Regions from separate parts of the Sedimentibacter sp. MB35-C1 genome, predicted to be linked through region 4. Evidence: a T-box and tRNA genes for the amino acid it is inferred to sense, from the RefSeq annotation. Region 4 holds a T-box; the other regions hold tRNA genes.
What was found. A T-box is a leader RNA that pairs with one kind of tRNA and senses whether it is charged. The one in region 4 lies ahead of ileS (isoleucine--tRNA ligase), so its partner is inferred to be a tRNA-Ile.
Positions count from the first base shown of each region.

Region 1: it encodes a tRNA-Ile, which carries the amino acid that the T-box ahead of ileS (isoleucine--tRNA ligase) is inferred to sense. The anticodon was not compared.
Region 2: it encodes a tRNA-Ile, which carries the amino acid that the T-box ahead of ileS (isoleucine--tRNA ligase) is inferred to sense. The anticodon was not compared.
Region 3: it encodes a tRNA-Ile, which carries the amino acid that the T-box ahead of ileS (isoleucine--tRNA ligase) is inferred to sense. The anticodon was not compared.

Region 1 covers NZ_CP133188.1:2,723,842-2,731,509, reverse strand. Annotated here, with positions in the region: rRNA gene RBQ61_RS13200 (23S ribosomal RNA) at 1-3,034, shown strand, start outside; rRNA gene rrf (5S ribosomal RNA) at 3,217-3,333, shown strand; tRNA gene RBQ61_RS13190 (tRNA-Asn) at 3,337-3,411, shown strand; tRNA gene RBQ61_RS13185 (tRNA-Leu) at 3,425-3,509, shown strand; tRNA gene RBQ61_RS13180 (tRNA-Met) at 3,522-3,597, shown strand; tRNA gene RBQ61_RS13175 (tRNA-Met) at 3,675-3,748, shown strand; tRNA gene RBQ61_RS13170 (tRNA-Glu) at 3,849-3,920, shown strand; tRNA gene RBQ61_RS13165 (tRNA-Val) at 4,044-4,116, shown strand; tRNA gene RBQ61_RS13160 (tRNA-Asp) at 4,193-4,269, shown strand; tRNA gene RBQ61_RS13155 (tRNA-Thr) at 4,327-4,402, shown strand; tRNA gene RBQ61_RS13150 (tRNA-Arg) at 4,451-4,527, shown strand; tRNA gene RBQ61_RS13145 (tRNA-Lys) at 4,543-4,615, shown strand; tRNA gene RBQ61_RS13140 (tRNA-Lys) at 4,633-4,705, shown strand; tRNA gene RBQ61_RS13135 (tRNA-Ser) at 4,711-4,799, shown strand; tRNA gene RBQ61_RS13130 (tRNA-Pro) at 4,804-4,877, shown strand; tRNA gene RBQ61_RS13125 (tRNA-Ile) at 4,888-4,964, shown strand; tRNA gene RBQ61_RS13120 (tRNA-Ile) at 4,984-5,057, shown strand; tRNA gene RBQ61_RS13115 (tRNA-Phe) at 5,062-5,137, shown strand; rRNA gene RBQ61_RS13110 (16S ribosomal RNA) at 5,426-6,939, shown strand; rRNA gene RBQ61_RS13105 (23S ribosomal RNA) at 7,265-7,668, shown strand, end outside.
Region 2 covers NZ_CP133188.1:2,713,705-2,721,372, forward strand. Annotated here, with positions in the region: gene rpsT (30S ribosomal protein S20) at 1-192, shown strand, start outside; gene holA (DNA polymerase III subunit delta) at 334-1,365, opposite strand; gene RBQ61_RS12980 (DNA internalization-related competence protein ComEC/Rec2) at 1,355-3,688, opposite strand; gene RBQ61_RS12985 (ribonuclease H-like domain-containing protein) at 3,767-4,732, shown strand; tRNA gene RBQ61_RS12990 (tRNA-Phe) at 4,783-4,858, opposite strand; tRNA gene RBQ61_RS12995 (tRNA-Ile) at 4,893-4,966, opposite strand; tRNA gene RBQ61_RS13000 (tRNA-Ile) at 4,989-5,062, opposite strand; tRNA gene RBQ61_RS13005 (tRNA-Pro) at 5,073-5,146, opposite strand; tRNA gene RBQ61_RS13010 (tRNA-Trp) at 5,168-5,240, opposite strand; tRNA gene RBQ61_RS13015 (tRNA-Ser) at 5,254-5,340, opposite strand; tRNA gene RBQ61_RS13020 (tRNA-Ser) at 5,359-5,447, opposite strand; tRNA gene RBQ61_RS13025 (tRNA-Lys) at 5,450-5,525, opposite strand; tRNA gene RBQ61_RS13030 (tRNA-Gln) at 5,539-5,613, opposite strand; tRNA gene RBQ61_RS13035 (tRNA-Gln) at 5,627-5,701, opposite strand; tRNA gene RBQ61_RS13040 (tRNA-Arg) at 5,708-5,781, opposite strand; tRNA gene RBQ61_RS13045 (tRNA-Gly) at 5,845-5,918, opposite strand; tRNA gene RBQ61_RS13050 (tRNA-Gly) at 5,934-6,008, opposite strand; tRNA gene RBQ61_RS13055 (tRNA-Tyr) at 6,011-6,095, opposite strand; tRNA gene RBQ61_RS13060 (tRNA-Thr) at 6,116-6,188, opposite strand; tRNA gene RBQ61_RS13065 (tRNA-Asp) at 6,246-6,322, opposite strand; tRNA gene RBQ61_RS13070 (tRNA-Val) at 6,399-6,471, opposite strand; tRNA gene RBQ61_RS13075 (tRNA-Glu) at 6,595-6,666, opposite strand; tRNA gene RBQ61_RS13080 (tRNA-Met) at 6,767-6,840, opposite strand; tRNA gene RBQ61_RS13085 (tRNA-Met) at 6,918-6,993, opposite strand; tRNA gene RBQ61_RS13090 (tRNA-Leu) at 7,006-7,090, opposite strand; tRNA gene RBQ61_RS13095 (tRNA-Asn) at 7,104-7,178, opposite strand; rRNA gene rrf (5S ribosomal RNA) at 7,182-7,298, opposite strand; rRNA gene RBQ61_RS13105 (23S ribosomal RNA) at 7,481-7,668, opposite strand, start outside.
Region 3 covers NZ_CP133188.1:1,258,845-1,266,512, forward strand. Annotated here, with positions in the region: rRNA gene RBQ61_RS05765 (23S ribosomal RNA) at 1-1,563, shown strand, start outside; rRNA gene rrf (5S ribosomal RNA) at 1,746-1,862, shown strand; rRNA gene rrf (5S ribosomal RNA) at 2,031-2,147, shown strand; tRNA gene RBQ61_RS05780 (tRNA-Glu) at 2,275-2,346, shown strand; tRNA gene RBQ61_RS05785 (tRNA-Tyr) at 2,387-2,471, shown strand; tRNA gene RBQ61_RS05790 (tRNA-Gly) at 2,474-2,545, shown strand; tRNA gene RBQ61_RS05795 (tRNA-Gly) at 2,565-2,638, shown strand; tRNA gene RBQ61_RS05800 (tRNA-His) at 2,651-2,727, shown strand; tRNA gene RBQ61_RS05805 (tRNA-Cys) at 2,742-2,815, shown strand; tRNA gene RBQ61_RS05810 (tRNA-Arg) at 2,825-2,898, shown strand; tRNA gene RBQ61_RS05815 (tRNA-Gln) at 2,905-2,976, shown strand; tRNA gene RBQ61_RS05820 (tRNA-Gln) at 2,985-3,059, shown strand; tRNA gene RBQ61_RS05825 (tRNA-Lys) at 3,074-3,146, shown strand; tRNA gene RBQ61_RS05830 (tRNA-Ser) at 3,159-3,245, shown strand; tRNA gene RBQ61_RS05835 (tRNA-Pro) at 3,258-3,331, shown strand; tRNA gene RBQ61_RS05840 (tRNA-Ile) at 3,342-3,415, shown strand; tRNA gene RBQ61_RS05845 (tRNA-Ile) at 3,438-3,511, shown strand; tRNA gene RBQ61_RS05850 (tRNA-Phe) at 3,570-3,645, shown strand; gene RBQ61_RS05855 (YhdT family protein) at 4,044-4,367, shown strand; gene panF (sodium/pantothenate symporter) at 4,411-5,916, shown strand; gene RBQ61_RS05865 (amidohydrolase family protein) at 5,988-7,586, shown strand.
Region 4 covers NZ_CP133188.1:231,768-239,435, reverse strand. Annotated here, with positions in the region: gene RBQ61_RS01150 (ABC transporter ATP-binding protein) at 1-297, shown strand, start outside; gene RBQ61_RS01145 (tRNA1(Val) (adenine(37)-N6)-methyltransferase) at 344-1,087, shown strand; T-box leader at 1,358-1,571, shown strand; gene ileS (isoleucine--tRNA ligase) at 1,716-4,844, shown strand; gene ptsP (phosphoenolpyruvate--protein phosphotransferase) at 5,126-6,874, shown strand; gene RBQ61_RS01130 (flavodoxin family protein) at 6,874-7,455, shown strand; gene RBQ61_RS01125 (PaaI family thioesterase) at 7,516-7,668, shown strand, end outside.

The sequences.
Region 1 (7,668 bases), 1.1 Mb from region 4:
GCCTTGGCACTGGGAGCCGAAGAAGGACGTGGCAAACTACGAAATGCTGCGGGGAGGCGTAAGCAGCCGATAATCCGCAGATATCCGAATGAGGAAACTCACATAAGGTAAACCTTATGTATCATACAGTGAATAAATAGCTGTATGAGGGGAACGAGGGGAACTGAAACATCTAAGTACCCTTAGGAAGAGAAAATAAAAAATGATTCCGTAAGTAGCGGCGAGCGAAAGCGGAAGAGCCCAAACCAAGTAGAAATACTTGGGGTTGAGGACATATCAAAGAGACAGAAAACTGTAGCCGAAGAGAGCTGGAAAGCTCCTCCAAAGAATGTGATAGACACGTAAGCAAAACAGTTTGAAGCGAGGATATGATCCAGAGTACCACGGGACACGAGGAATCTTGTGGGAAGCAGGGAGGACCACCTCCCAAGGCTAAATACTACCCAGTGACCGATAGAGAATAGTACCGTGAGGGAAAGGTGAAAAGAACCCCGGGAGGGGAGTGAAAAAGAACCTGAAACCCTGAGCCTAAAAACAGTGGAAGCACAAAAGTGTGACCGCGTACTTTTTGTAGAACGGGCCAACGAGTTACAATATGCAGCAAGGTTAATAACCAAAGGTTAGGAGCCGAAGAGAAATCGAGTCTGAAAAGGGCGAAAGTTGTATGTTGTAGACCCGAAACCGGGTGACCTATCCATGTGCAGGTTGAAGCTAGAGTAAAATCTGGTGGAGGACCGAACCCATTAGCGTTTAAAAGCTACGGGATGACGTGTGGATAGCGGTGAAATTCCAATCGAACCCGGAGATAGCTGGTTCTCCTCGAAATAGCTTTAGGGCTAGCCTCAAGTAAGTATAGTGGGGGTAGAGCACTGAATGGTCTAGGGGCGTTATACGTTACCAAAACCTATCAAACTCCGAATACCATATATATGTTGCTAGGGAGTCAGACTATGTGAGATAAGTTTCATAGTCAAAAGGGAAACAGCCCAGATCACCAACTAAGGTCCCAAAATATAGATTAAGTGGAAAAGGATGTAAAACTACACAGACAACCAGGATGTTGGCTTAGAAGCAGCCATTCATTAAAAGAGTGCGTAATAGCTCACTGGTCGAGTGGTTTTGCGCCGAAGATGTCCGGGGCTAAAATCTATTACCGAAGTTGTGGGATGTCGTAAAGCTCTTCATCTGTTCAATGAAACGATAACTGAGGACATCTCAGTTCAAAATCCTTCATTAATTAAAATAGATAAAAAGGAAGGATTTTTGAAAAGCTCTAACGGGGCTAAAATCAAAATTGAGCGAATGAAGAGATTTACGACATCGGTAGAGGAGCATTGTGTACGGATAGAAGCACTACCGAAAGGAGTCGTGGACTGTACAGAAGAGAGAATGTTGGCATGAGTAGCGAAAGGTGAGTGAGAATCTCACCCATCGAAAGCCTAAGGATTCCTGAGGAAGGCTCGTCCACTCAGGGTAAGTCGGGACCTAAGCCGAGGCCAAAAGGCGTAGGCGATGGACAACTGGTTGAAATTCCAGTACCACCTTTAAGCGTTTGAGAAATGGGGTGACACAGGAGGGTAAGCTGGCGCACAGCTGGAAAAGTGCGTCTAAGTAAGTAGGGAGACGATACAGGCAAATCCGTAACGTCAATCCTGAGATACGAATGGGAGCGAAAATAAGTAGTGAAGCAGCTGAGCCCACACTGTCAAGAAAAGCCTCTATCGAGCAAGAAGGTGCCCGTACCGTAAACCGACACAGGTAGGCAAGGAGAGAATCCAAAGATGAGCGGAAGAACTATTGTTAAGGAACTAGGCAAAATGACCCCGTAACTTCGGGAGAAGGGGTGCCCTTCAGAGTGAAGACAGAACTGTTGGAGCTTAGAAGGGCCACAGAAAACAGGCCCAAGCGACTGTTTACCAAAAACACAGGTATCTGCTAAATCGAAAGATGAAGTATAGGTGCTGACACCTGCCCGGTGCTGGAAGGTTAAGGGGAGAAGTCATCGAAAGAGAAGCTTTGAACTTAAGCCCCAGTAAACGGCGGCCGTAACTATAACGGTCCTAAGGTAGCGAAATTCCTTGTCGGGTAAGTTCCGACCCGCACGAAAGGTGTAACGATTTGGGCACTGTCTCAACAATAGATCCGGTGAAATTGTAGTACTCGTGAAGATGCGAGTTACCCGCGGCAGGACGGAAAGACCCCATGGAGCTTTACTGCAGGCTGACATTGGAATTCGGTAGCAATTGTACAGAATAGGTGGGAGGCAGAGAAATCGGTACGCCAGTATCGGTGGAGCCAACGTTGGGATACCACTCTATTGTTACTGAATTTCTAACATGATACCGTGAACCGGTATATGGACACTGTCAGTTGGGCAGTTTGACTGGGGCGGTCGCCTCCGAAAGAGTAACGGAGGCGCTCAAAGGTTCCCTCAGCACGGTCGGAAATCGTGCGAAGAGTGTAAAGGCAGAAGGGAGCTTGACTGCGAGAGAGACATCTCGAGCAGGAACGAAAGTTGGACTTAGTGATCCGGTGGCACCGAGTGGAAAGGCCATCGCTTAACGGATAAAAGCTACCCTGGGGATAACAGGCTTATCTCCCCAAGAGTCCACATCGACGGGGAGGTTTGGCACCTCGATGTCGGCTCGTCTCATCCTGGGGCTGAAGCAGGTCCCAAGGGTTGGGCTGTTCGCCCATTAAAGAGGCACGCGAGCTGGGTTCAGAACGTCGTGAGACAGTTCGGTCCCTATCCGCCGTGGGCGCAGGAAATTTGAAGGGAGCTGTTCCTAGTACGAGAGGACCGGAATGGACAGACCGCCGGTGCATCAGTTGTCACGCCAGTGGCATAGCTGAGTAGCTGAGTCTGGATTAGATAAGCGCTGAAAGCATCTAAGCGCGAAACTAGCCCTAAGATAAGATTTCCCATCACGCAAGTGAGTAAGACCCCCGATATGTTAACGGGTTGATAGGTTGCATGTGTAAGTGCAGCAATGCATTCAGCTGAGCAATACTAATAGGTCGAGGTCTTGACCTCAAAGATGCCCTAACCCAATTTTTTCGACTAAAAGGAGAAAAAAATTGAAGGTAGGTCATTCGCAACGAATTCCCAATTTATGCGACGCAAGGAGCAAGTAAATTGGTAAATGAGACTGCGCAAAAATGTCTAATCTAAAAATTCCTATGCGATTTTGAAAGTTCTGAAAGAACTTTTATATATCTGGTGACAATAGCGAAGAGGACACACCCGTACCCATCTCGAACACGGAAGTTAAGCTCTTCAGCGCTGATGATACTTGGCGGGCAACTGCCTGGGAAAGTAAGACGTCGCCGGGTTATTCCGAGGTAGCTCAATGGTGGAGCAACCGGCTGTTAACCGGTAGGTCGTGGGTTCGAGCCCCACCCTCGGAGCCAACAAAGATACAAAGCCGAAGTGGCGGAATTGGCAGACGCACAGGACTTAAAATCCTGCGAACCTCAAATTCGTACCGGTTCGAGTCCGGTCTTCGGCATCAATGAATTTTCGCGGGATAGAGCAGTTGGAAGCTCGTCGGGCTCATAACCCGGAGGCCGTTGGTTCGAATCCAGCTCCCGCTACCAAAAGTAATTAAGCTCAAGACTAAGCGTTTCTGAGCATTCAAATAACACTTTAAAGTACACTTGTGTTATTGAAATATGGCGGCGTAGCTCAGTTGGCTAGAGCATGCGGTTCATACCCGCAGTGTCAGCGGTTCAAATCCGTTCGCCGCTATCAAGATGCCCTAACCCATTTTTTCAATTAATATTGGGAAAAAGATGATGGTAGGTCATTGGCAGCAAGTTCAAAATTTTTGAACGAGAATGTACAATAAGGCCCTATGGTCAAGCGGTTAAGACACCGCCCTTTCACGGCGATAACCCGGGTTCGAGTCCCGGTAGGGTCATGATGCCCTAACCCCATTTTTCAGAGTTTCTTTCTGAAAAATGGATGGTAGGTCATATGTAACGAATTCCCAATTTTTGTGACGTAAGGAGCAGAAAAATTGGTGAATGAGACTGCAAAATATGGAAGCTTAGCTCAGTTGGGAGAGCATCTGCCTTACAAGCAGGGGGTCATAGGTTCGAGCCCTATAGTTTCCACTTAAGTCCTAACTTCATTAATCAGATTTTTCTGAAAAGTGTTGGTAGGTCAAATGCAGTGATTAACTGCAAAAGCGGCCTGGTAGTTCAGTTGGTTAGAATGCCAGCCTGTCACGCTGGAGGTCGAGGGTTCGAGCCCCTTCCAGGTCGCCATTAAAAAAAAGAAGTATAGTCGAAGAAGTAATTTATTGGCGTAAAACAATTATATATGCTGGTGTAGCTCAATTGGTAGAGCAACTGACTTGTAATCAGTAGGTTAGGGGTTCAAGTCCTCCCACCAGCTCCATAATATTTAAAAGAAAATTTTGAGGATTTAACACAATAAAAATACTGAGCACCCATAGCTCAGTAGGATAGAGCAACGGACTTCTAATCCGTGTGCCGGGGGTTCGAATCCTCCTGGGTGCACCATTTAAATTTTAATATGACTCATTAGCTCAGCTGGTAGAGCACCTGACTCTTAATCAGGGTGTCCAGGGTTCGAGTCCCTGATGGGTCACTCAGCAAAATTAATACGATCCATTAGCTCAGCAGGCAGAGCACTTGACTTTTAATCAAGGTGTCCGGCGTTCGAATCGCCGATGGATCATTATTGGAGAGGTATCGAAGTGGTCATAACGAGGCGGTCTTGAAAACCGTTTGGGTGTAAGCCCGCGTGGGTTCGAATCCCACCCTCTCCGCCATTAACGGGGCGTAGCGCAGTTTGGTAGCGCATCTGGTTTGGGACCAGAGGGCCGCGGGTTCAAATCCTGCCGCCCCGATACTTAAAGCGGGCTTATAGCTCAGGTGGTTAGAGCGCACGCCTGATAAGCGTGAGGTCGATGGTTCGAGTCCATCTAAGCCCACCATACCAAAACAATTTGTTTTGGGCCTTTAGCTCAGTTGGTTAGAGCGCCCGGCTCATAACCGGTAGGTCCAAGGTTCGAGTCCTTGAAGGCCCATTGTGCCCAGATAGCTCAGTCGGTAGAGCAGGAGACTGAAAATCTCCGTGTCCGTGGTTCGATTCCGCGTTTGGGCACCATTTTTTAATAATTTATATAAAAACAAAAATTTATAAGATATTTTAAAATGTAATTGACATTCAGAAATGATTATGGTAAACTAACAAAGCTATTCAGAAATGAAGCAAAAAAAATAGTTGACAACATTGACAAGATGTGATAAGCTATTCAAGCTGTCGCAAAAAACAGCGAAGAACCTAGACAATAAAACAGCATAAGAAACCTTTGAGAGTTCAAAGAAAAAAAGAACTAAAGAACCAAAGTAAAGAAAGACAAAGATAAGCTAAGCGCTATCTTGAGCAAGAATATAAAACGAGAGTTTGATCCTGGCTCAGGACGAACGCTGGCGGCGTGCCTAACACATGCAAGTCGAACGAAGTATGTTTTTCGGAATATACTTAGTGGCGGACGGGTGAGTAACGCGTGAACAATCTGCCCTGTACAAAGGAATAGCCTCGGGAAACCGGGATTAAAACCATATAACACTTGATGACCGCATGGTTGATGAGTCAAATCGTTAGAGGTATAGGATGAGTTCGCGTCTGATTAGCTAGTTGGTGGGGTAAAGGCCTACCAAGGCGACGATCAGTAGCCGGCCTGAGAGGGTGAACGGCCACACTGGAACTGAGACACGGTCCAGACTCCTACGGGAGGCAGCAGTGGGGAATATTGCACAATGGGGGAAACCCTGATGCAGCGACGCCGCGTGAGTGAAGAAGGTTTTCGGATCGTAAAACTCTGTCCTTGGTGAAGAAAAAAATGACAGTAGCCAAGGAGGAAGCCCCGGCTAACTACGTGCCAGCAGCCGCGGTAATACGTAGGGGGCGAGCGTTGTCCGGATTTACTGGGCGTAAAGGGTGAGTAGGCGGTAGTATGTGTCAGATGTAAAAGGCTAAGGCTTAACCATAGTTAGCATTTGAAACTGTATTACTTGAGTGCAGGAGAGGTAAGCGGAATTCCTAGTGTAGCGGTGAAATGCGTAGATATTAGGAGGAACACCAGTGGCGAAGGCGGCTTACTGGACTGTAACTGACGCTGAGTCACGAAAGCGTGGGTAGCAAACAGGATTAGATACCCTGGTAGTCCACGCTGTAAACGATGAGTGCTAGGTGTTGGCCAGCGATGGTCAGTGCCGAAGTAAACACAATAAGCACTCCGCCTGGGGAGTACGGTCGCAAGACTGAAACTCAAAGGAATTGACGGGGACCCGCACAAGCAGCGGAGCATGTGGTTTAATTCGAAGCAACGCGAAGAACCTTACCAAGGCTTGACATCCCCTTGACCAGTGCAGAGATGTACTCTCTTCTTCGGAAGCAAGGGAGACAGGTGGTGCATGGTTGTCGTCAGCTCGTGTCGTGAGATGTTGGGTTAAGTCCCGCAACGAGCGCAACCCTTATCCTTAGTTGCCAGCAGGTAAAGCTGGGCACTCTAAAGAGACTGCCGATGATAAATCGGAGGAAGGTGGGGATGACGTCAAATCATCATGCCCCTTATGTCTTGGGCTACACACGTGCTACAATGGTCGGTACAAAGGGAAGCGAAAGAGCAATCCGGAGCAAATCCCAATAAACCGATCCCAGTTCGGATTGTAGGCTGCAACTCGCCTACATGAAGTCGGAGTTGCTAGTAATCGCGAATCAGAATGTCGCGGTGAATGCGTTCCCGGGTCTTGTACACACCGCCCGTCACACCATGGAAGTTGGTAATACCCGAAGTCGCTGAGCTAACCGCAAGGAGGCAGGCGCCGAAGGTAGGATCAATGACTGGGGTGAAGTCGTAACAAGGTAGCCGTATCGGAAGGTGCGGCTGGATCACCTCCTTTCTAAGGAGAACTAAAGGACTTATGCTGTTTTATTGCTTGCTTTAAACAAAAGTAAAGCAAGACTGAAGGATACAGTATAAAACCACAGAACTTTGAAAATTGCATAGGAAAAAAAGAGAAGATGCCTTACCCAATTTTTTCGACCGTAGGAAGAAAAAAATTGATGGTAAGACATTCGCAATGAATTCCCAATTTATGCGACCATAAGGAGCAAAAAAATTGGAGAATGAAACTGCGAGACATTGAGAAAAGTTAAATTCAAATTTTAAAAAACAAATACAATTTAACCAAAAAAAATGTTATGAAGACATAACAATGACAAACAGGTCAAGATAGAAAGGGCTAAGGGCGAATGCCTTGGCACTGGGAGCCGAAGAAGGACGTGGCAAACTACGAAATGCTGCGGGGAGGCGTAAGCAGCCGATAATCCGCAGATATCCGAATGAGGAAACTCACATAAGGTAAACCTTATGTATCATACAGTGAATAAATAGCTGTATGAGGGGAACGAGGGGAACTGAAACATCTAAGTACCCTTAGGAAGAGAAAATAAAAAATGATTCCGTAAGTAGCGGCGAGCGAAAGCGGAAGAGCCCAAACCAAGTAGAAATACTTGGGGTTGAGGACATATCAAAGAGACAGAAAACTGTAGCCGAAGAGAGCTGGAAAGCTCCTCCAAAGAATGTGATAGACACGTAAGCAAAACAGTTTGAAGCGAGGATATGATCC
Region 2 (7,668 bases), 1.1 Mb from region 4:
AAGTCTGAAATCAAAACATGTATTAAGAAATTCGAAGTAGCTTTAAACGCAGGTGACTACGAAAAAGCTAAAGAATTATTGAGATTATGTGAAAAGAAATTATATCAAGCAGCTGCAAAAAATACTATTCATAAAAAAGCAGCAGCAAGAAAAGTAAGCAGACTATCTAAAAGATTAAATAAAGTTGCTTAATTTTAGCTCATAGGTTTTATTACCTTTGAAACTAAAATCCTTAAGATTCATCAACTAACCTCATATTCTGGATGTGATGTTAGTTGATGAATCTCAGGAAATAAAGAAAAACCGGGTTATCCGGTTTTTTTATTTCACAATTTACTTAATAATTCCGTTAGTAATAAGCTCAAGTCCTATTCTGCCATCAATTTCTCCAGTCTTAATTTTCCTGTCCGTCTCAAGAATCTTTTCCATGTAATATCTTATTTTTTCACCACTCGTGCTTCTGACTTGCTTCGAAAGCTTTGTGGCAATAAATTTTTTAATCTTCATGGTACTCATGATCTCATTAAAGCTGTAGCCCTTTTTAAGTAAAACAGTGTATTGATAAAGCAATCTGTACTGTCTGGCTATCATGTGAATAACAAACTGCTCAGGAGTGTTATTGGTAAGCATCTCATCAAGTATTTCAAATGCCTTTTTTTTATTGCCTTCGCAAATATTATCCACAAGCTTAAAAATATTACTTTCAACAGATTTAATTAATAGCAGGTCAATATCCTCAAAAGATATACTCTTTGAATTTGCCTTGTAAGCTGCAAGTTTTTCTATTTCATTATTTACATGATAAAGACTGACTGTGCTTTCATACTCCAAATACCCTGAGTTATTTGCAATGTAAGCAGCATCATTAAGACTTATGCTCAAATTAAGCTCTTTGAATTTTTCAACAATATATCTGGTTAATTCTCCCTCATTCAGCCTAGTAATTTCAAAAACTGCATTTCCGGCTTTTAAATTTTTAACGATCTTCTTTCTAGAATCCGGTTTTCCTCCCTTAATCAAAAATAAAGTAACGCAGCTATCATTTTTGCCTAACAAATCAATTAGCTTATTATCTTCAGTTTTGTTCAAGCTCCCAGATGAAGTTAAAAATGTTGAATCTTTTACAGTGCACACCTTTTTATTTGACATAAACGAAAAAGTTGTTATAAACTCATAAAAATTACTAAAGTTATTTTCAACTTTTTCAAACTCTGCATAATTCATGCTTTCATATTCGTCGCTGACATATTTATTTTTAATGAGTTTTACTGCATTATCTATGTAATATTCCTCATTCCCATATAAAATTAAAAATTCCGGAACTTTATCTTTCTTAATCAAATCAATTATTATTTTATAGCTCATACCTTTCTCCCTTGTATAGTATACAATAAAGCAACAGGCAAAAATTAATTAAATTCGGTATTAATCCCGTAAAATATAGTTTATAAAAATTATCTGATTTCTGTCCTGTATATGTATTATAATATATTTCGCCGTCATTTAAAATAAAATTTATTTCTCCTTCATTATATGTAGTTAATATTGTGCTCTTATTTCTTTCATATCTGGATATAACCTCCTCCGATGGCATACCGTAATTATTATTACCGTAGCTTATTACAGCTAAATCCGGCTTCAACATATTTACAAAACTATCTGTGGACGAAGTCTTGCTTCCATGATGCGGAACTATAAGAATATCAGCATGCTCCATGCCTAGAAGCATATCTTCTGCTTCCATTTCAATATCTCCCGCCATAAATATTTTTATATTATCAAAACTCATAAGTATTACCATCGATCCATTGTTGGTGCTTTTTGCTATATAATTTTTATCCGGCCATAAGGTTTCTATTTTTAATCGTTCATCTATATTAGAAAAGTTTCCTTTTTTCAATATGTTAACTTTATATTCATCGCTATCAAAAGAAGAAAAAATTTTTTTGATTTTTATATTGTTATTTATTATTTCTTTTAACCCTGAATAATGGTCTTCATCCCAATGGCTTATAAAAACCCCTTCTATTGTTCTTATTCCATGCTTTGTAAGATAAGGAACCGCTGTATACTCCCCAAAGCCGTTTTTATTGCTTCCACAATCAAAAATCAAATTTATATTTTTATATTTAACTGTTGTGAAGAGTCCTTGGTTTGCGTCTACAACATTAAAATACACCTTACTATCCATAGAAGGAATGATTATAAAATCAAATATGCAAAAACTTAATAAGATAGTGATAACACACTTTTTTATTCGAAAACTATTGCATGAAAGAAAATAAAGCATTGCAGCAAGAACAATGTAAAAAAATATAATTTCACATCCAGACATTGTTGGAATGATAACTCCGTTATATGCAACATTATTTGCTAAGCTTATGATATATTTGAGACAATAAAGTATGTAATCAAATATTTTAAAAGGAATCACTAAAAATTCCAATAGAAACCCGCTTGTAAGCAATAAGATAAAGCCATAAATAATTATGACCAAAAAAATTTGTATAAGGATAAGATTATAAAATATACCCATTAGTGGCAGATAGTTAAAGTAATATGCTACAACAGGTAATGTAAATAGCTGTAAAAATAAATAAAGAGAAATAGATTTTATTATTATATTTTTGTATAATACATATTTTAGAATATAGCGATTGTAAAAAATCAGGCTCAAAGCAGCCGTAAATGATAGTAAAAATCCAGCATCCGTAATCCAAAAAGGATTATATAAGGTCAAAATAAGAGCAGCCAGTCCTATAGAGTTAAGAGAATTATATTTTCTGTAAAACATCTCGGCACCGAACAACACAGTAAACATTACAAGTGCTCTCAATACTGTAACAGGAAACCCTATAAGGAAACCATATACCCAAATCAACACCCATGTTAATCCCCAGCTTAATCTATAATTTAAAAAAAGCCTAAATAATGTAATCAAAAATACATACATAAGTGCTATATGAGTTCCTGAAACAGCAAATATATGAGCTAGTCCCATTCCCTTTATCCCGTCATACGTACTTTCATCCAAGTAGTCTGAATCTCCAAGTATTATAGATAAAATTATGTCTGCATTTTCTTTATCCAGTTTATCATAGAATGTGTTTTCTGTATAATTTTTAAAATCAACTGATAGACTTCTAAACCACGAAACATTCTCTTTTAGAGTTTTGACATCTCCTTTCAAAAAAACAACTGCTCCTATTTTTTTCGATTTCAGATAATTTTCATAGTTAAACATCATTCTATTTTTACTGAACCTATTATCTGCTATTCTACCGGTAAATTGAGCAACACTGTTTTCTTTAACCTCGTTCTCTTCTTTTACATAAATTATCGTATTTTCTTCTTCTCTTAATTTGTAATTATTTATGCTTAAAACTCGCGCATTATAGCTAACATATTCAGACTCAGAGCTCTGCTTATTTTTATGGCTAATTTCTACAACCAAGTCTATCTCTTCATTAATGTATTGTTTTAATACAAAAATTGAATTATAATAACTATTAATAAATGATAAAAAAACAAATGCTGCAATTGAAAGACTGTATAAGAATCTTTTAGTGGTAAACGCATTATAAACAAGTATGAACGCAGAAACTGCTAAATAGTATTCAAAACATCCACACTCATACGATAATATTCCAATTGCATAAAAAGCAAAAATATAAATTAATACATGCATAATTACACCTCAACATATTTTACCAAATTTTGGGACGTAAATCAAAACTAATTTTGTACAAGCAGGATAGGAGAATTAATGATCATTAACAGCGGAGAAGTAAATTTAATTAACATTAAAGAAAATATACATAACTTATTAAAAAAATCCTTCTTTATTGATATAGAAACAACCGGTCTGTCCAGAGAATATTCTGATATAATTTCAATAACTGTTCTTCTTTATGAAAACAATGGCTATAAAATTACCCAGATATTCTGTGAATATTCAATTGATGAACCTGAAGCATTAAAATACTTTTACGAATTGATTAGTAAAAAGGAGTATATAATCACCTACAATGGAAACAGTTTTGACATTCCATTTTTAATGCGAAAGATGCAAAAATACAATCTTAATATTGATTTGAGTACCTTTACTAAAGTTGATTTATACTATTGGATGAAAAACATTAAAAATAAAATTGAAGTTCAAAATTTGAAATTAAAAACTGCTGAGAAATATTTTAATATTAATAGAAATGACACTCTAGGCGGAGAGGATATCATAACATTATACAAAGCGTACAGAATAGAACCGAGAAAGGAATTTGCGGAATTGATATTACAGCATAATTATGAGGATGTTTTTAATCTTCCTACACTATTCAGCTGCATACTTGATATGTATGATAATATTCTTCATTATGACAACCTTATGGTTAGTATAAACAGCGAGTCCACAAAAATAAAAAAGAATACTTTAATTTGTAAATGCAACATAATAAGCGCGTTAAAAACTAATTATGTAAACACAAACATTAACTTTAGCTTAAAGACCGATTTAGCCTCTCAAACAATGGAATTACATATCCCATTAGATTTTTTTAAAGATGACAAGATTATGGAGTTTTTCTTTATTGATAATGTAAATTATAAGGTACCAAAATACACAGCAATTGAAGGCATAAAAAGAAACCTTCTTCCTATAAAATTTAACGATAAAATCTTTTACACAAACATATCAAATCTAATAAAAACTGTTTTAGACTCTATTTTTAAATAATATTATTAAATAACAAAAAAGGCTTACTTCTTATTGTAAGCCTTTTTATTTGGTGCCCAAACGCGGAATCGAACCACGGACACGGAGATTTTCAGTCTCCTGCTCTACCGACTGAGCTATCTGGGCAAATTCATTATAAACAAATTAAATGTTTTATGAGTGGGCCTTCAAGGACTCGAACCTTGGACCTACCGGTTATGAGCCGGGCGCTCTAACCAACTGAGCTAAAGGCCCAAAACAATATGTTTTGGTACAGTGGGCTTAGATGGACTCGAACCATCGACCTCACGCTTATCAGGCGTGCGCTCTAACCACCTGAGCTATAAGCCCATTTTAAGTATCGGGGCGGCAGGATTTGAACCCGCGGCCCTCTGGTCCCAAACCAGATGCGCTACCAAACTGCGCTACGCCCCGTTGCATAAAAACTATTTTAAACAGGAGTGGCAGGACTCGAACCCACGACACTTGGTTTTGGAGACCAATGTTCTACCGACTGAACTACACTCCTACTATGTAACTTACGGAGAAGGAGGGATTTGAACCCTCGCATCCTTGTCAGATCTACTCCCTTAGCAGGGGAGCCTCTTCGGCCACTTGAGTACTTCTCCATTATGCATAGTTTAATTTGGCGGAGAGGGTGGGATTCGAACCCACGCGGGCTTACACCCAAACGGTTTTCAAGACCGCCTCGTTATGACCACTTCGATACCTCTCCAATGGTGATCCATCGGCGATTCGAACGCCGGACACCTTGATTAAAAGTCAAGTGCTCTGCCTGCTGAGCTAATGGATCATAATAAATTAAATGGCTGGGATGGCAGGATTCGAACCTACGCATACTAGAGTCAAAGTCTAGTGCCTTACCGCTTGGCGACATCCCAATTCTTTATTCTTTGGCTGGGGTAGTAGGATTTGAACCCACGAATGCCAGAGTCAGAGTCTGGTGCCTTACCGCTTGGCGATACCCCACTAAAATGCACCCAGGAGGATTCGAACCCCCGGCACACGGATTAGAAGTCCGTTGCTCTATCCTACTGAGCTATGGGTGCTCAGTAATTTCTAAAAACTACCAAATTTTTAAAAAATTTCTTAAGAATTTGAATAGGTTATATTGGAGCGGGTGAAGGGAATCGGACCCTCGCGACCAGCTTGGAAGGCTGGGGCTCTACCATTGAGCTACACCCGCAAAATAAATTTATGTTGGAGCGGAAGACGAGATTCGAACTCGCGACCCTCGCCTTGGCAAGGCGATGCTCTACCACTGAGCCACTTCCGCAATGGTGGAAGAGATTGGATTCGAACCAATGAAGGCGGTGCCAACGGATTTACAGTCCGTCCCCTTTAGCCACTCGGGAACTCTTCCTTATTTTTTTAATGTTACAAAGCTGGTGGGAGGACTTGAACCCCTAACCTACTGATTACAAGTCAGTTGCTCTACCAATTGAGCTACACCAGCATATATAATTGTTTTACGCCAATAAATTACTTCTTCGACTATACTTCTTTTTTTTAATGGCGACCTGGAAGGGGCTCGAACCCTCGACCTCCAGCGTGACAGGCTGGCATTCTAACCAACTGAACTACCAGGCCGCTTTTGCAGTTAATCACTGCATTTGACCTACCAACACTTTTCAGAAAAATCTGATTAATGAAGTTAGGACTTAAGTGGAAACTATAGGGCTCGAACCTATGACCCCCTGCTTGTAAGGCAGATGCTCTCCCAACTGAGCTAAGCTTCCATATTTTGCAGTCTCATTCACCAATTTTTCTGCTCCTTACGTCACAAAAATTGGGAATTCGTTACATATGACCTACCATCCATTTTTCAGAAAGAAACTCTGAAAAATGGGGTTAGGGCATCATGACCCTACCGGGACTCGAACCCGGGTTATCGCCGTGAAAGGGCGGTGTCTTAACCGCTTGACCATAGGGCCTTATTGTACATTCTCGTTCAAAAATTTTGAACTTGCTGCCAATGACCTACCATCATCTTTTTCCCAATATTAATTGAAAAAATGGGTTAGGGCATCTTGATAGCGGCGAACGGATTTGAACCGCTGACACTGCGGGTATGAACCGCATGCTCTAGCCAACTGAGCTACGCCGCCATATTTCAATAACACAAGTGTACTTTAAAGTGTTATTTGAATGCTCAGAAACGCTTAGTCTTGAGCTTAATTACTTTTGGTAGCGGGAGCTGGATTCGAACCAACGGCCTCCGGGTTATGAGCCCGACGAGCTTCCAACTGCTCTATCCCGCGAAAATTCATTGATGCCGAAGACCGGACTCGAACCGGTACGAATTTGAGGTTCGCAGGATTTTAAGTCCTGTGCGTCTGCCAATTCCGCCACTTCGGCTTTGTATCTTTGTTGGCTCCGAGGGTGGGGCTCGAACCCACGACCTACCGGTTAACAGCCGGTTGCTCCACCATTGAGCTACCTCGGAATAACCCGGCGACGTCTTACTTTCCCAGGCAGTTGCCCGCCAAGTATCATCAGCGCTGAAGAGCTTAACTTCCGTGTTCGAGATGGGTACGGGTGTGTCCTCTTCGCTATTGTCACCAGATATATAAAAGTTCTTTCAGAACTTTCAAAATCGCATAGGAATTTTTAGATTAGACATTTTTGCGCAGTCTCATTTACCAATTTACTTGCTCCTTGCGTCGCATAAATTGGGAATTCGTTGCGAATGACCTACCTTCAATTTTTTTCTCCTTTTAGTCGAAAAAATTGGGTTAGGGCATCTTTGAGGTCAAGACCTCGACCTATTAGTATTGCTCAGCTGAATGCATTGCTGCACTTACACATGCAACCTATCAACCCGTTAACATATCGGGGTCTTACTCACTTGCGTGATGGGAAATCTTATCTTAGGGCTAGTTTCGCGCTTAGATGCTTTCAGCGCTTATCTAATCCAGACTCAGCTACTCAGCTAT
Region 3 (7,668 bases), 1.0 Mb from region 4:
GGTAAGTCGGGACCTAAGCCGAGGCCAAAAGGCGTAGGCGATGGACAACTGGTTGAAATTCCAGTACCACCTTTAAGCGTTTGAGAAATGGGGTGACACAGGAGGGTAAGCTGGCGCACAGCTGGAAAAGTGCGTCTAAGTAAGTAGGGAGACGATACAGGCAAATCCGTAACGTCAATCCTGAGATACGAATGGGAGCGAAAATAAGTAGTGAAGCAGCTGAGCCCACACTGTCAAGAAAAGCCTCTATCGAGCAAGAAGGTGCCCGTACCGTAAACCGACACAGGTAGGCAAGGAGAGAATCCAAAGATGAGCGGAAGAACTATTGTTAAGGAACTAGGCAAAATGACCCCGTAACTTCGGGAGAAGGGGTGCCCTTCAGAGTGAAGACAGAACTGTTGGAGCTTAGAAGGGCCACAGAAAACAGGCCCAAGCGACTGTTTACCAAAAACACAGGTATCTGCTAAATCGAAAGATGAAGTATAGGTGCTGACACCTGCCCGGTGCTGGAAGGTTAAGGGGAGAAGTCATCGAAAGAGAAGCTTTGAACTTAAGCCCCAGTAAACGGCGGCCGTAACTATAACGGTCCTAAGGTAGCGAAATTCCTTGTCGGGTAAGTTCCGACCCGCACGAAAGGTGTAACGATTTGGGCACTGTCTCAACAATAGATCCGGTGAAATTGTAGTACTCGTGAAGATGCGAGTTACCCGCGGCAGGACGGAAAGACCCCATGGAGCTTTACTGCAGGCTGACATTGGAATTCGGTAGCAATTGTACAGAATAGGTGGGAGGCAGAGAAATCGGTACGCCAGTATCGGTGGAGCCAACGTTGGGATACCACTCTATTGTTACTGAATTTCTAACATGATACCGTGAACCGGTATATGGACACTGTCAGTTGGGCAGTTTGACTGGGGCGGTCGCCTCCGAAAGAGTAACGGAGGCGCTCAAAGGTTCCCTCAGCACGGTCGGAAATCGTGCGAAGAGTGTAAAGGCAGAAGGGAGCTTGACTGCGAGAGAGACATCTCGAGCAGGAACGAAAGTTGGACTTAGTGATCCGGTGGCACCGAGTGGAAAGGCCATCGCTTAACGGATAAAAGCTACCCTGGGGATAACAGGCTTATCTCCCCCAAGAGTCCACATCGACGGGGAGGTTTGGCACCTCGATGTCGGCTCGTCTCATCCTGGGGCTGAAGCAGGTCCCAAGGGTTGGGCTGTTCGCCCATTAAAGAGGCACGCGAGCTGGGTTCAGAACGTCGTGAGACAGTTCGGTCCCTATCCGCCGTGGGCGCAGGAAATTTGAAGGGAGCTGTTCCTAGTACGAGAGGACCGGAATGGACAGACCGCCGGTGCATCAGTTGTCACGCCAGTGGCATAGCTGAGTAGCTGAGTCTGGATTAGATAAGCGCTGAAAGCATCTAAGCGCGAAACTAGCCCTAAGATAAGATTTCCCATCACGCAAGTGAGTAAGACCCCCGATATGTTAACGGGTTGATAGGTTGCATGTGTAAGTGCAGCAATGCATTCAGCTGAGCAATACTAATAGGTCGAGGTCTTGACCTCAAAGATGCCCTAACCCAATATTTTCGACTAAAAGGAGAAAAAAATTGAAGGTAGGTCATTCGCAACGAATTCCCAATTTATGCGACGCAAGGAGCAAGTAAATTGGTAAATGAGACTGCGCAAAAATGTCTAATCTAAAAATTCCTATGCGATTTTGAAAGTTCTGAAAGAACTTTTATATATCTGGTGACAATAGCGAAGAGGACACACCCGTACCCATCTCGAACACGGAAGTTAAGCTCTTCAGCGCTGATGATACTTGGCGGGCAACTGCCTGGGAAAGTAAGACGTCGCCGGGTATGACCTAACCCGATTTTTCAGAGTTCTGTTCTGAAAAATGGCGGTAGGTCATCCGCAACGAATTCCCAAATTTTGCGACGTAAGGAGCAGAAAATTTGGTGAATGAGACTGCGATGTTGTTAGGGCAAAGGCTTTAGATAGTCAGTTCAAAACTTACAAAAACATTATCTGGTGACAATAGCGAAGAGGACACACCCGTACCCATCTCGAACACGGAAGTTAAGCTCTTCAGCGCTGATGATACTTGGCGGGCAACTGCCTGGGAAAGTAAGACGTCGCCGGGTATGACCTAACCGATTTTTCAGAGTTCTGTTCTGAAAAATCGACGGTTGGTCAACCGCAATGAGTTCCAGATTTGCATGAGCGACAGCGAGTAAGCAAATATGTGAAAGAAACTACGATGGCTATAAAGGCCCTATGGTCAAGCGGTTAAGACACCGCCCTCTCACGGCGATAACCCGGGTTCGAATCCCGGTAGGGTCATAGTTTAGGCTTGGCTCAGTTGTAAGAGTGTTTTAAAATCGGAAGAGTTCCCGAGTGGCTAAAGGGGACGGACTGTAAATCCGTTGGCACCGCCTTCATTGGTTCGAATCCAATCTCTTCCACCAATGCGGAAGTGGCTCAGTGGTAGAGCATCGCCTTGCCAAGGCGAGGGTCGCGAGTTCGAATCTCGTCTTCCGCTTCCAATATAAATTTATTTTGCGGGTGTAGCTCAATGGTAGAGCCCCAGCCTTCCAAGCTGGTCGCGAGGGTCCGATTCCCTTCACCCGCTCCAAGTTATGTTTTGGTGGATATGGCCTAGTCGGTTAGGGCGCCAGATTGTGGCTCTGGAGGTCGTGGGTTCGATTCCCACTATTCACCCCAATACTTAACATCGAGGCGCTATAGCCAAGTGGTAAGGCACAGGTCTGCAACACCTAGATCTCCAGTTCAAATCTGGATGGCGCCTCCAAAATTCTTTGCACCCATAGCTCAGTAGGATAGAGCAACGGACTTCTAATCCGTGTGCCGGGGGTTCGAATCCTCCTGGGTGCATTTTATTGGGGTATCGCCAAGCGGTAAGGCACCAGACTCTGACTCTGGCATTCGTGGGTTCAAATCCTACTACCCCAGTTAAAAATTGGGATGTCGCCAAGCGGTAAGGCACTAGACTTTGACTCTAGTATGCGTAGGTTCGAATCCTGCCATCCCAGCCATTTTAATTTATTATGATCCATTAGCTCAGCAGGCAGAGCACTTGACTTTTAATCAAGGTGTCCGGCGTTCGAATCGCCGATGGATCATTCAATATAAATGGAGAAGTACTCAAGTGGCCGAAGAGGCTCCCCTGCTAAGGGAGTAGATCTGACAAGGATGCGAGGGTTCAAATCCCTCCTTCTCCGTTACTACATATTCGGGGCGTAGCGCAGTTTGGTAGCGCATCTGGTTTGGGACCAGAGGGCCGCGGGTTCAAATCCTGCCGCCCCGATACTTAAGACGGGCTTATAGCTCAGGTGGTTAGAGCGCACGCCTGATAAGCGTGAGGTCGATGGTTCGAGTCCATCTAAGCCCACTATACCAAAACAATTTGTTTTGGGCCTTTAGCTCAGTTGGTTAGAGCGCCCGGCTCATAACCGGTAGGTCCAAGGTTCGAGTCCTTGAAGGCCCACTCATGACTCAATTTATGCGACGCAAGGAGCAAAAAAATGGGAAATGAGACCGAATTTGCCCAGATAGCTCAGTCGGTAGAGCAGGAGACTGAAAATCTCCGTGTCCGTGGTTCGATTCCGCGTTTGGGCACCAGAAGCGCAGCTGGAAAATCCGGCTGCTTTTTTACTGCATAATTTGATTAGGATAATTGGATAAAACAAAAGCTGTGAAAAAACACAGCTTTTTTATATTATCAGATTATTTAAGCGTTCTACTTTTACCTTTGATATGACCAAGTACAATTAAGTTGTAGCATCAAAGTAATATTTTGAAAAATAATTCAAATATAATTGTGTATTTTGAAATTATTTTCAGTTTTTGGGAGCAATAAGTTTATTATAGAAATTATTTTATTGAAAACATTTGCACAAGTGAATAGAATATAACAAAATTGCTACTTAGATATATTTATAGAAGAATCTAAATAATTGTCTGGTAGGCAGTATAATGATAGTCGTAATAATAATTAAAAAATATTAGGAGGTTATTGAATGAAGAAAGAAGAATTTTATGAAACTAATTATAGTTTGGATGAAATTGAAATGGACCCTCGATTTATTATTTGTGAAAAAGAAATGAAATTAGTTTTTGGAGTGCAAATTATTTTTACACTAGTTAGTATTATTGCAGCCTACTTGTTAGGCAGTGGAGATCCTAATAATTACAGTTATATTTTAGGATTGCCTACTTGGTGGTTTGCAATAATTGTCATTAGTGTAATATTTACTGGAGTAGTAATTTATATAACTAAATTTAAGTTGGTGGACATGGAATTAAGTGATGAAGTTGAGAATGACGATTTAGCAGTAAAATAATTACTAAACAAATACAACAATATTATTAAAAGGAGACATATAAATGGGTTATGAAATAAGTGCAAGTAGTCGTACAGCAATAATAATTACTTTTGCTATTTATACTTTGGGTATGATTGCAATCGGACTTTATTCAAAAAAAACAATGGATAAAACTGCAGTAGATAAATATGTTGATGAATTTTATACTGGCGGACGTGGTATGGGAGCTATAGTTGTTGCAATGATGGTAGCCGCTGGATTATGTAGTGCTGGAACATTTCTTGGAGGACCTGGTCTTGGTTACTCAGTTGGATTAACATGGGTTTTAGCTGGATTCTCTCAGATATTTATGAATTTTACAGTGTTTGGTGAAATAGGAAAGAAAGTTGGCATAGTTGCTCGAAGGATTAATGCACAATCCTATGTTGATTTATTTGTATCTCGCTATAACAGTAATAAATTTATTGGTGTATTTGCAATACTAGCTGTAATGATGTTTTTAGGCAGTTATGTTGTGGCACAGTTTGTTGGAGGCGCTAGACTGTTTGAATCTATGACGGGCCTTTCATACACATTAGGATTGGTATTATTTGCAGGACTTGTATTAGTTACAGCTGCATTAGGTGGTATAAAAGGAGTAGCAGCTGCAATTGTATTTCAAGGAATAATAATGACTGTATCAGTAATTATGTTATTTATATTAACCTTAAGTCATCTTGGACCATTAACTTCTGTATACAAAGAAATTATTTCAATAGATCCATCTGTTGTTACACCTTGGACATGGAGTCCAATGTATCAATTTTCTATGTGGATTGTATATGGACTTGTTTGGATTGGATTACCCCATGGAGCTATGGCTACACTTACATATAAAGATACAAAATCAATGCATAAGGCAATAATAATGGGAGTTTTATTTGTATTGGTTTGGACACTTGCATTAATTTGGACAGGAAGTTTAGGACGTGCAATGTTTCCAGACTTAGAGGTTCCAGATCAAATAATACCTTCTATTGCCATGAAAGTTTTACCACCATGGTTAGCAGGACTTACACTTGCAGGTGTTGCTGGAGCAATACAATCTACAGTAGGATCCATGGTTATTATTATCAGTTCAACTTTTGTTAAAAATGCATACCAATCAATGATAAATCCAAAGGCTGACAGTAAAAAGTTAAAAAAAGTTACAGTTATGTCAACAGTTGCAATATGTATAGCAATATTCATTCTATCCATTAATCCGCCTAATGCTCTTCAGTTTATGATAACATTTGCAGTTGGAGGATTAGGTTCAGCATTCTTCTGGCCGCTGCTATTAGGAATTTATTGGAAGAGAACCAACGAATATGGAGCTGCTGCCGGAATGGTTGGTGGAATGGTTACCTATATACTTGGTGCAGGAAACTACTTACCAATAGCTATGGGAATGAATGCAGTAGTAGTTGCTCTATTTGTGTCTTTATTGTTGACAGTATCTATAAGTTTGGCAACACCAAAGCCACCTAAAGGAATAATTATGATATGGTTTGGCAAGTATTATCCAAAAGAAGTATTATCAAAATAATACAATATTTATAAATAGATTAGAAAAATATGAACTGTCATATTTCTAAAATTTGTATAGGGGTGATAAATTTGTGTAAGTTTGATTTAGTAGTAAAAAATGCAAAGGTTATTGATGGTACTGGCAACCCATGGTTTTATGGATGTGTTGGCGTAAAAGATGGGAAAATTGCTTACATAGGTAATTTAAATGATGATATTGATTGTTGCGAAATAATTGATGCGAAGCACCAAATATTGTCTCCCGGATTTATTGATTGTCATACTCATTCTGATTTTGCGTTATTGAGAGACCCGGGAATGTTATCAAAATTGAAACAAGGGGTTACAACTCAATTAATTGGACCGTGTGGTATAAGTGCCGCACCCATAAGTCCAGATAGAGTAAATCTGTTGGATGCTTATGCTGGTTTTGCCAAAGCTGGTGTCGAACCTGAATATAATTGGGAAACCTTTGGAGATTTTCTTAATGTTATCGATAAGTTGCCATTAGGAACAAACATAGGTGCTTATGTTGGACATGGAACAGTTAAAATTAACGTTATGGGATTTGAATCAAGGAAACCAACTGAAGAAGAGCTTAAAGAAATGAAAAAACAAGTAAGAGAAGCGATGGAAGACGGAGCATTCGGTATGAGTTCTGGATTGATTTATCCTCCGGGAGTATATTCGGAGCCTGAAGAAATAGAAGAAATGGCAAAAGAACTTAATAGATTTAATGGTGTGTATCTTTCCCATATGAGAAATGAATCATATAATTTATTAAAAGCTGTTAAAGAGATAATTCACGTGGCAGAAGTTGCTAATATTCCAGTTCAAGTACATCATCATAAAGCTATGGGAATAAAAAACTGGGGACTGGTAAAAGAGTCTGTTAAATTAATAGAAGAAGCGAGAAAAAAAGGACTGGATATTACAATTGATCAATATCCATATACTGCATCCAGCACCACATTGAGAGCATGTTTGCCTCCGTGGGTTCATGAAGGTGGTATTGAAAAGATAATTGAAAGGCTAAATGATCCTTCAACTAGAGCGCGTATAATTGCTGATATAGAATATACTGACAATTGGGAAAACTTTTACAAAAATAGTAATGGAGCAAAGGGAGTAGTAATTTCGTATACACCATATACACCGGAATTTGAATGTAAAACTCTTTATGAGGCGGGTAAAATGGTTGAAAAAGAACCATTGGATGTTTTATGTGATATTATTGCAGCTAATAAAGGCAATGACAATGCTTGTTACCATATGTTAAGTGAAGATGATATTAATTATGTTATGAAGAGTCCATACACAATGATTGGGTCAGATTCAATTCCTGTTGCACCAGGTGCAAAATGTCATCCGAGAACTAACGGAACATTTCCTAGAGTCCTTGGAAAATACGCTAGAGAAGGTGGAGTTATAACTCTTGAAGATGCAGTGAAAAAAATTACCGGCTATCCGGCTGGCAGATTTAATATTATGGGAAAGGGATTAATTAAAGTTGGGTATGATGCAGACCTTGTTATTTTTAATCCTGATACAGTAATAGATGGTGCTACTTATGAAGATCCGTTTAAAGAACCTATAGGTATTAATTTCGTTTTAGTAAATGGTCAGTTGGCAATAAAAGAAGGTAAATCAACGGGTAATACCTCAGGCAGAGTTGTTAGAAGAAAGTAATTCATATGTATCTACGTATAGCAAGAGTGATTATATGCATGCACATAATCACTCTTTAACAATATAGGCCGAAAATGATTTC
Region 4 (7,668 bases):
GCCATAGCCAGAGCGCTGATTGTGAATCCAAGAGTCATAATATGCGATGAGCCGGTATCTGCTCTTGACGTTTCAATTCAGGCGCAGATATTGAATCTTTTGAAGCAGCTTCAAACAGAACTTAAAATTTCATATATTTTTATTTCTCATGATATTGGAGTAGTAAACTATATGTCAGACACTATACTTGTTATGAACAGGGGAAGCATAGTTGAATCGGGAGAGGCAAGGGAAGTCCTTATTAATCCACAGAATGAATACACAAAGAAGCTCATAAACAGCGCATTTATAAATTAGTATAAATGCATGATGCGTTAAATATAATCAATTAGGAAAGGATGCTATGGAAGTAGAATTAAGAGAAAATGAAAAAATAGAAGATCTCCAGTGCAACGGACTGAAAATAATTCAAAATAAAAGCTGGTTTTGTTTCGGCATGGATGCTGTTTTGCTTACAAATTACTGCGATATAAAAAACAATTCTAAAATAGTTGATTTGGGAACCGGTACAGGAATTATTCCAATACTTCTGAGCGGAAAGAGAAATTATTCAAAGGCATATGCGGTTGAAATCCAGGAAGAAGTTGCAGAAATGGCAAGGCGCAGCGTGGGGCTTAATAATCTGCAAGATAAAATTGAAGTACTTAATATAGATTTGAAAAATGCGTTGGATCACATGGAACCAAATTCTTTTGATGCCGTAATCTCCAATCCTCCGTACAAGCTTGGCAACAGCGGAATTGTTAATCCCTCTGATAAAAAGGCAATTTCAAGACATGAAATTATGTGTTCGCTGGAGGATGTAATAAGTACCGCGGCATCTCTTTTAAAGCAATATGGAAGGTTTTACATGGTGCATCGCCCTGACAGACTGGCTGATATTATGTGCCTGTTCAGAAAATACCGGTTGGAGCCGAAACAGATTCGATTTGTTCATCCCAGATCTGCTGCCAAACCTAATATGATGTTGATAAGGGCATCAAAGAATGGTAATCCCGAGTTGAAATTTGATCCTCCGCTTTACATCTATGGCGATGACGGAAATTACACCAATGATGTGTATGAAATTTACGGGATGGAAAAATAATTATAAATTTAATAGAAAAGCTCTGTTTGCTATCATACCTAATCGGACGGCAGTTTAAACAATTTTCGCTCATAGTTGACCCCCTAAAGAAAGTATTTGTTAATAGTCTAATTACTTAATGTGTAAAAAAACATACTGATTGTAAAATAATACTTAATAATACCGTGCTTCTAACGTGTAAGTGTTAATAAATGTATATTGTTTTTAAAAAGCAATTTATTCCTTGACTTTGTCTGCGTTTTAATATATCATTATACAGAAATAAAATAAATAAAGGCAGTGATTGGAACAGTAGGCACAGAGCGGTCTATAAGAGATATAATCGAGTGGTGAAAGATTATAATTCCAAATGTGTTGAAGATCATCCATGAGCTTGATTTCTGAAACTAAGTAAGAAATTACGTATAAATGCGTTAAATTTTTGAGTGACATATTTAGTGTATTTATATGTAATTTGGGTGGTACCGCGGATTTCGTCCCATGTCTTAAGACATGGGATTTTTATGTTGGACAGAGAGTTAACCTTTTTTGCCGATTAATCTGCGGCAAACCGCTTTTACAGCAGAATTAAGACAGGATATATGTGACAATCAAGCCGAATTATTATATTAAATAGCAGGAGGAAAAAATGAAGCAATTTAAAGATATCTCAAAAGCCGATTATAAACAGACAGAGCAAGAAATATCAAAATATTGGGATGAGATAAACTTGCTCAAGCAAAGCGTTGAGACAAGAAATGATAAAGAACCGTTCATATTTTATGAGGGGCCGCCGACAGCTAACGGCAAACCAGGAATTCATCATGTTATAGCAAGAACTCTGAAAGATTCTGTATGCAGATTCAAAACAATGGAAGGTTACCAGGTAAACAGGAAGGCAGGATGGGACACACATGGACTGCCGGTTGAAATTGAAGTTGAAAAACAGCTGGGACTAAAAGATAAGACAGATATCGAACAATATGGAATAGACAAGTTTAACGAAAAGTGCCGTCATTCAGTATTTACTTATGAGGCGCTGTGGCGTGAAATGACAAAGAGGATGGCATATCTTATAGATCTTGATCATCCATATATAACACTTGAGAACGACTATATTGAATCCGAGTGGTGGATACTTAACAACATATTCAAACAGGGACTTATGTATGAAGGTCACAAAATCCTTCCATACTGCCCGAGATGCGGAACCGGTCTTGCTTCACATGAAGTTGCTCAAGGCTATGAAGAAATAAAGACTATGACTGCATATGCAAAATTCAAGAAAAAAGGCGCAGATGAATATTTCCTTGCATGGACAACAACTCCATGGACGTTATTGTCGAATGTTTCGCTGGCAGTGCACCCGGATGTAGAATATTTGAAGATAAAGATAAAAGATACCGAAGATGCCAAGGGAGAAGTTTTCTATATTTCCAAACCGTTGGTTGATAAAGTAATTTCAGAAGAATACGAAGTGCTGGAGGAAATGAAGGGCAAAGATTTGGAATTCATGGAATATGAGCAGCTCATGCCTTATGTTGAAATACCTTCAGGCAAAAAAGCATTCTTTGTAACATGTGCAGATTACGTCACTACCGAGGACGGAACAGGTATAGTTCATACAGCTCCTGCGTTCGGTGAAGATGACTACAATACGGGAAGCAGATACAATCTTCCGGTTATAAATCCTGTTGATGATACAGGAAGATTCAGAGGAACACCATGGTCAGAAATGTTTGTAATGGATGCTGATAAGCCTATATTAAAATGGCTGAAGGAAAACGGAAAACTGTATAAAAAAGAACAGGTTCTCCACAACTACCCACACTGCTGGAGATGCCATACGCCGTTACTTTACTATGCAAGACCAAGCTGGTACATTCAAATGACAAAACTGAAAGACAAATTAATAGAAAACAACAACTCTGTGGAATGGTATCCTGAGTTTGTAGGTGAAAAGAGATTTGGCAACTGGCTTGAAAATCTAAATGACTGGGCTATTTCAAGAAGCCGTTACTGGGGAACTCCGCTGCCTTTGTGGAGATGCGAATGCGGTCACGTGGAAAGCATAGGCTCAAGGAAAGAATTAGCCGAAAAGGCAGTTGAAGAAATAGATGAAAAAACAATTGAGTTGCACAGACCATACGTTGATGATGTGCACATTGTCTGCCCAAAATGCGGCAAGCATATGACTAGAGTAAAGGATGTAATAGACTGTTGGTTTGATTCAGGAGCAATGCCTTATGCACAATGGCACTATCCGTTTGAAAACAAGGATGAATTTGATAAGTTATTCCCTGCGGATTTCATATGCGAAGGAATTGACCAGACAAGAGGCTGGTTCTATTCATTAATAGCAATCTCAACATTTGTTATGGGAAAATCACCATATAAGAGAGTGCTGGTTAATGATTTGATACTTGACAAATACGGCAAAAAAATGTCTAAATCAAGAGGAAATACAGTTAATCCGTTTGACTTGTTTGATAAATACGGTGCAGATGCGTTGAGATGGTATTTGCTTTACGTATCTCCGGCATGGGCACCTACAAAATTTGATGAAGACGGATTAAAAGAAGTGTTAAGCAAGTATTTCGGAACTATCAAAAATGTATATACGTTCTTTGCACTGTATGCAAATACAGATTCCATAGACCCGAGCAAGTTCTTTGTTGAGTACAAAGACAGACCGGAGTTGGACAGATGGATAATTTCCAAATTCAACAATTTGGTTAAATATGTGAGAGAAAGCATGAATGCTTACGACCACAACAAGAGCGTAAGAGCAATTCAGGAATTTGTTAACGAGGATTTGTCAAACTGGTACATCAGACGTTCGAGAAGAAGATTCTGGGTGACAGAGCTTACAGAGGATAAAAAAGCCGTTTACAATACAACATATGAAATATTGGTAGGCATTGCACAATTAACTGCTCCGTTTGCTCCTTATTTATCAGAAGAAATATACAGAAACCTGACAGGAGAAGTATCTGTCCACATCAGCTACTATCCTGAAGTTCATGAAGAGTTAATAGATGAAAATGTTGAAAAGAGAATGGATCTTGTAAAAGATCTTGTCAAGTTGGGAAGAGCTTCAAGAGAAAATGCAAAAATAAAGGTAAGACAGCCTATACGAAGAATTCATATAGATGGAAAATATCAGCAGCTTATTGACGATTTAGTTCCTTTGATCAAGGAGGAGCTCAATGTCAAAGAGGTTGTCTTTGAACACGATTTAAATGAATTTATGGATTTCGCATTAAAACCAAATTTCAAGGTTGCAGGCCCGATGCTTGGGAAAAATGTAAAGGCATTTGCCGCAACGCTGGCAAAGGCTGATTCTTTGGATATAATCACAAAAGTTCAGGCAGGGGAAAAATGTGAGTTGACAGTTAATGATCAGACTGTGGAACTTAACGAAGAAATACTTGATATACGTATTTCAGCGAAGGAAGGCTACGATGTTTCAACCGGAAACAACCTGTTTACAATTATCGACACTAACCTTACAGAAGAGTTAATAAATGAAGGATATGCCCGTGAGTTCATATCAAAGGTTCAACAGATGAGAAAGAATAACGGATATGAAATGATGGACAGAATTAAAATATTCTATAACGGTTCGGAAGAAATAATTAAGGCTGTTAATAAGTTTGAAGAATTTATCAAGAGTGAAACATTGGCTGATGTAATAGAAAAATCAGAAGACAGCTCTATGGAAGTTCAAAACCTGAACGGTATTGAAACAGGAATGAAACTTGAAAAAATTAAATAAATAATATTACTTTTTAGGTATAAACGGTATAGAATTTTACTATACCGTTTTGCCTGTTTCTGAAAAAAATTTATTTTCTGTGATTTCCCACATCGGAACAGCACAAATTCAACAATGAAAACATTATCCCTTAAAATGTTGAAATTGCAATATTTTTTTCGTTGACAACAGCTTGCTATGGGTAATATAATAATATAAATTGGCGAAAATATATCTATAAGAAAATTATCATTTTAAACATACAAAACAGATAATTGTAAAATCTGAAAGGTAGTGATTAGATGAAAGGGTTAGGCGTTTCACCGGGAATTGGGATTGGAAAGGCTTTTTTAATAGAGAAAAAAACTATGGATATAAGGAAAATTTATATCTCAGATGTCAAAAAAGAAATTATAAGGCTCAGAAATGCTGTTGAAAAGGGAAAAAAGCAATTAGACGAATTATTTTTGAAAACCCTCGACGAAGTCGGTGAAAAGGAAGCGCAAATTTTTAAATCCCATGAAATGATGCTTGAGGACGAATCATTTATTTCAGAAGTAGAGACAAAAATTGAAAGCCAAAAAGTCAACGCTGAATATGCTTTGAACGAAGTGTCGATGTATTATATAAAGATGTTTGAAAACATTGAGGATGAGTATCTCAGAGAAAGAGCAGAAGACATAAAAGATGTAATGTACAGAGTTATAAAAATTCTTTCTGGTATAAAGACTGCAGATTACTCAAAACTTGAAAAAAATTCAATAATCATTGCAAAGGATCTGACCCCTTCAGATACAGCGCAGTTTGAAAAGGGTAAAGTGGCTGCCATGATTACGGAAATGGGAGGCAAGACATCCCATGCTGCCATAATTGCAAGAATACTTGGAATTCCTACAGTAGTAGGGCTTGATAATATAACGGAAAAAATCAAGGATGATGACATCGTCGTATGTGACGGGAAAACAGGAAAAGTATTAATTAATCCAAATGATAAACAGCTGGATTATTTTACTCAAAAAAAATTAAGACTTGAGGAAATTAACAACGAGCTGAAAAAGCAAGTCGGTCTGCCTACAGTGTCCGTGGATGGATTTAAGGTTTCACTGTCTGCAAACATTGGAACTCCTCACGATGTGGATATGGTTTTGGAAAATGACGCAGAAGGAATCGGACTATTCAGGAGCGAATTCATTTTTATGAATCGTGAATGTCAGCCATCTGAAGATGAGCAGTTTGAAGAATACAGAGAAGTTCTCCAAAAAATGGGGAATAAGCCCGTAATAATAAGAACTCTTGATATAGGTGGGGACAAAAATGTTCCGTACATAGATATACCGGCAGAAATGAATCCGTTTTTAGGATATAGAGCTATAAGGCTGTGTCTTGGGAATGTAGATGTTTTTAGAACACAGCTGAGAGCAGTTTTAAGAGCAAGCATTTACGGAAACGTAAAAATAATGTTTCCTATGATATCAACAATGAAAGAGCTCAAAGATGCAAAAAAAATTCTGGAGAAAGCTAAGCAGGAGCTTGACAGCGAAGGAATTCCGTACAGCAAAAACATTGAGATAGGAATTATGATTGAAATACCTTCAGCCGCAATTATATCAGATTTGCTGGCTAGAGAAGTGGATTTTTTCAGTATCGGAACTAATGATCTCATACAGTATACACTGGCGGTTGACAGAATGAATTCAAAACTGTCTCATTTATACAGTCAGTACCATCCTGCAATGCTGAGACTGATAAAGGGAATTATTGATAATGCTCACAAAGCGGGCATATGGGTAGGAATGTGCGGTGAAGCTGCCGGAGACCCGAAGCTGATACCTATATTTTTGGGTATGGGGCTGGATGAGTTCAGCATGAATTCGCCGTCAATCTTGAGCACCAGATATATAATAAGAAATTTAAAGAAAAGTGAAATGGAAAAAATAGCGGAAGGCACACTGAACATGGAAACAGCAGTTGAAGTGGAAGATTACTTAAGCTGTCTGTTTGCAGATGAAGGTGACTATTTAAACAGATGCAGACCAAGGAGAAAGAACTGATGAGTAAAAAGGTATCAATAGTATTTCACAGCGTATGCGGCAACTGCTACCTTATGGCAAGGGAATTTTATGACGAATTTAAAAAGTGCGGTGCGGAAACTCAGATGCTGAGAGTAAAAGATCCCAACTACGCGGAGCTTGCTAAGCAATTTGCGGTGGCAGGTCAGTATAAGAACGAGATAATGGATATAGAAGAGGCAAAAGCCGAAAAACTTCTTGACAGTGATATTATAATAATGGGTTCTCCCACATACTACGGAAATGTGTCGGGAGCTATGAAGTGTTTTATGGATTCATTTTCTCCATATTGGACGGAAGTTGCGTTTTGGGGAAAGAAACTATTTGCATATACGACTGCTGCCACAAGCGAAGGCGGAGCAGACATGTGCCTGAATGCAATAAATATTTTTGGGCAGCACATGGGAATGATTCCTGTTCCTGTCCCATCAAATCTTTTGTCCACTCAAAGTTTCCCAGCATACGGGCTGGCGCATTATGTGGGCGACTATTCAAACTTGAGACCTGACAGGGATACAGTGCTGGCAATAAAGGAAATGACCGATAGATTAATGAACCTATAAACATACGACTGCCTTCGGCGGTCGTTTAACATATAAAAGAATAGAAAGTAGAGGGGCGCTATGAAGTATAAAGTACAGAAAAAACAATTTGTAAGTAAAAACTGTTTCGTGTGCGGTACAGAAAATGATGAATCGCTGAAAACAAAATTTTATGAACTAGAAAACGGTGAGCTCATGTCGATTTCAACCCCTGCACTCACACACCAGAGCTAT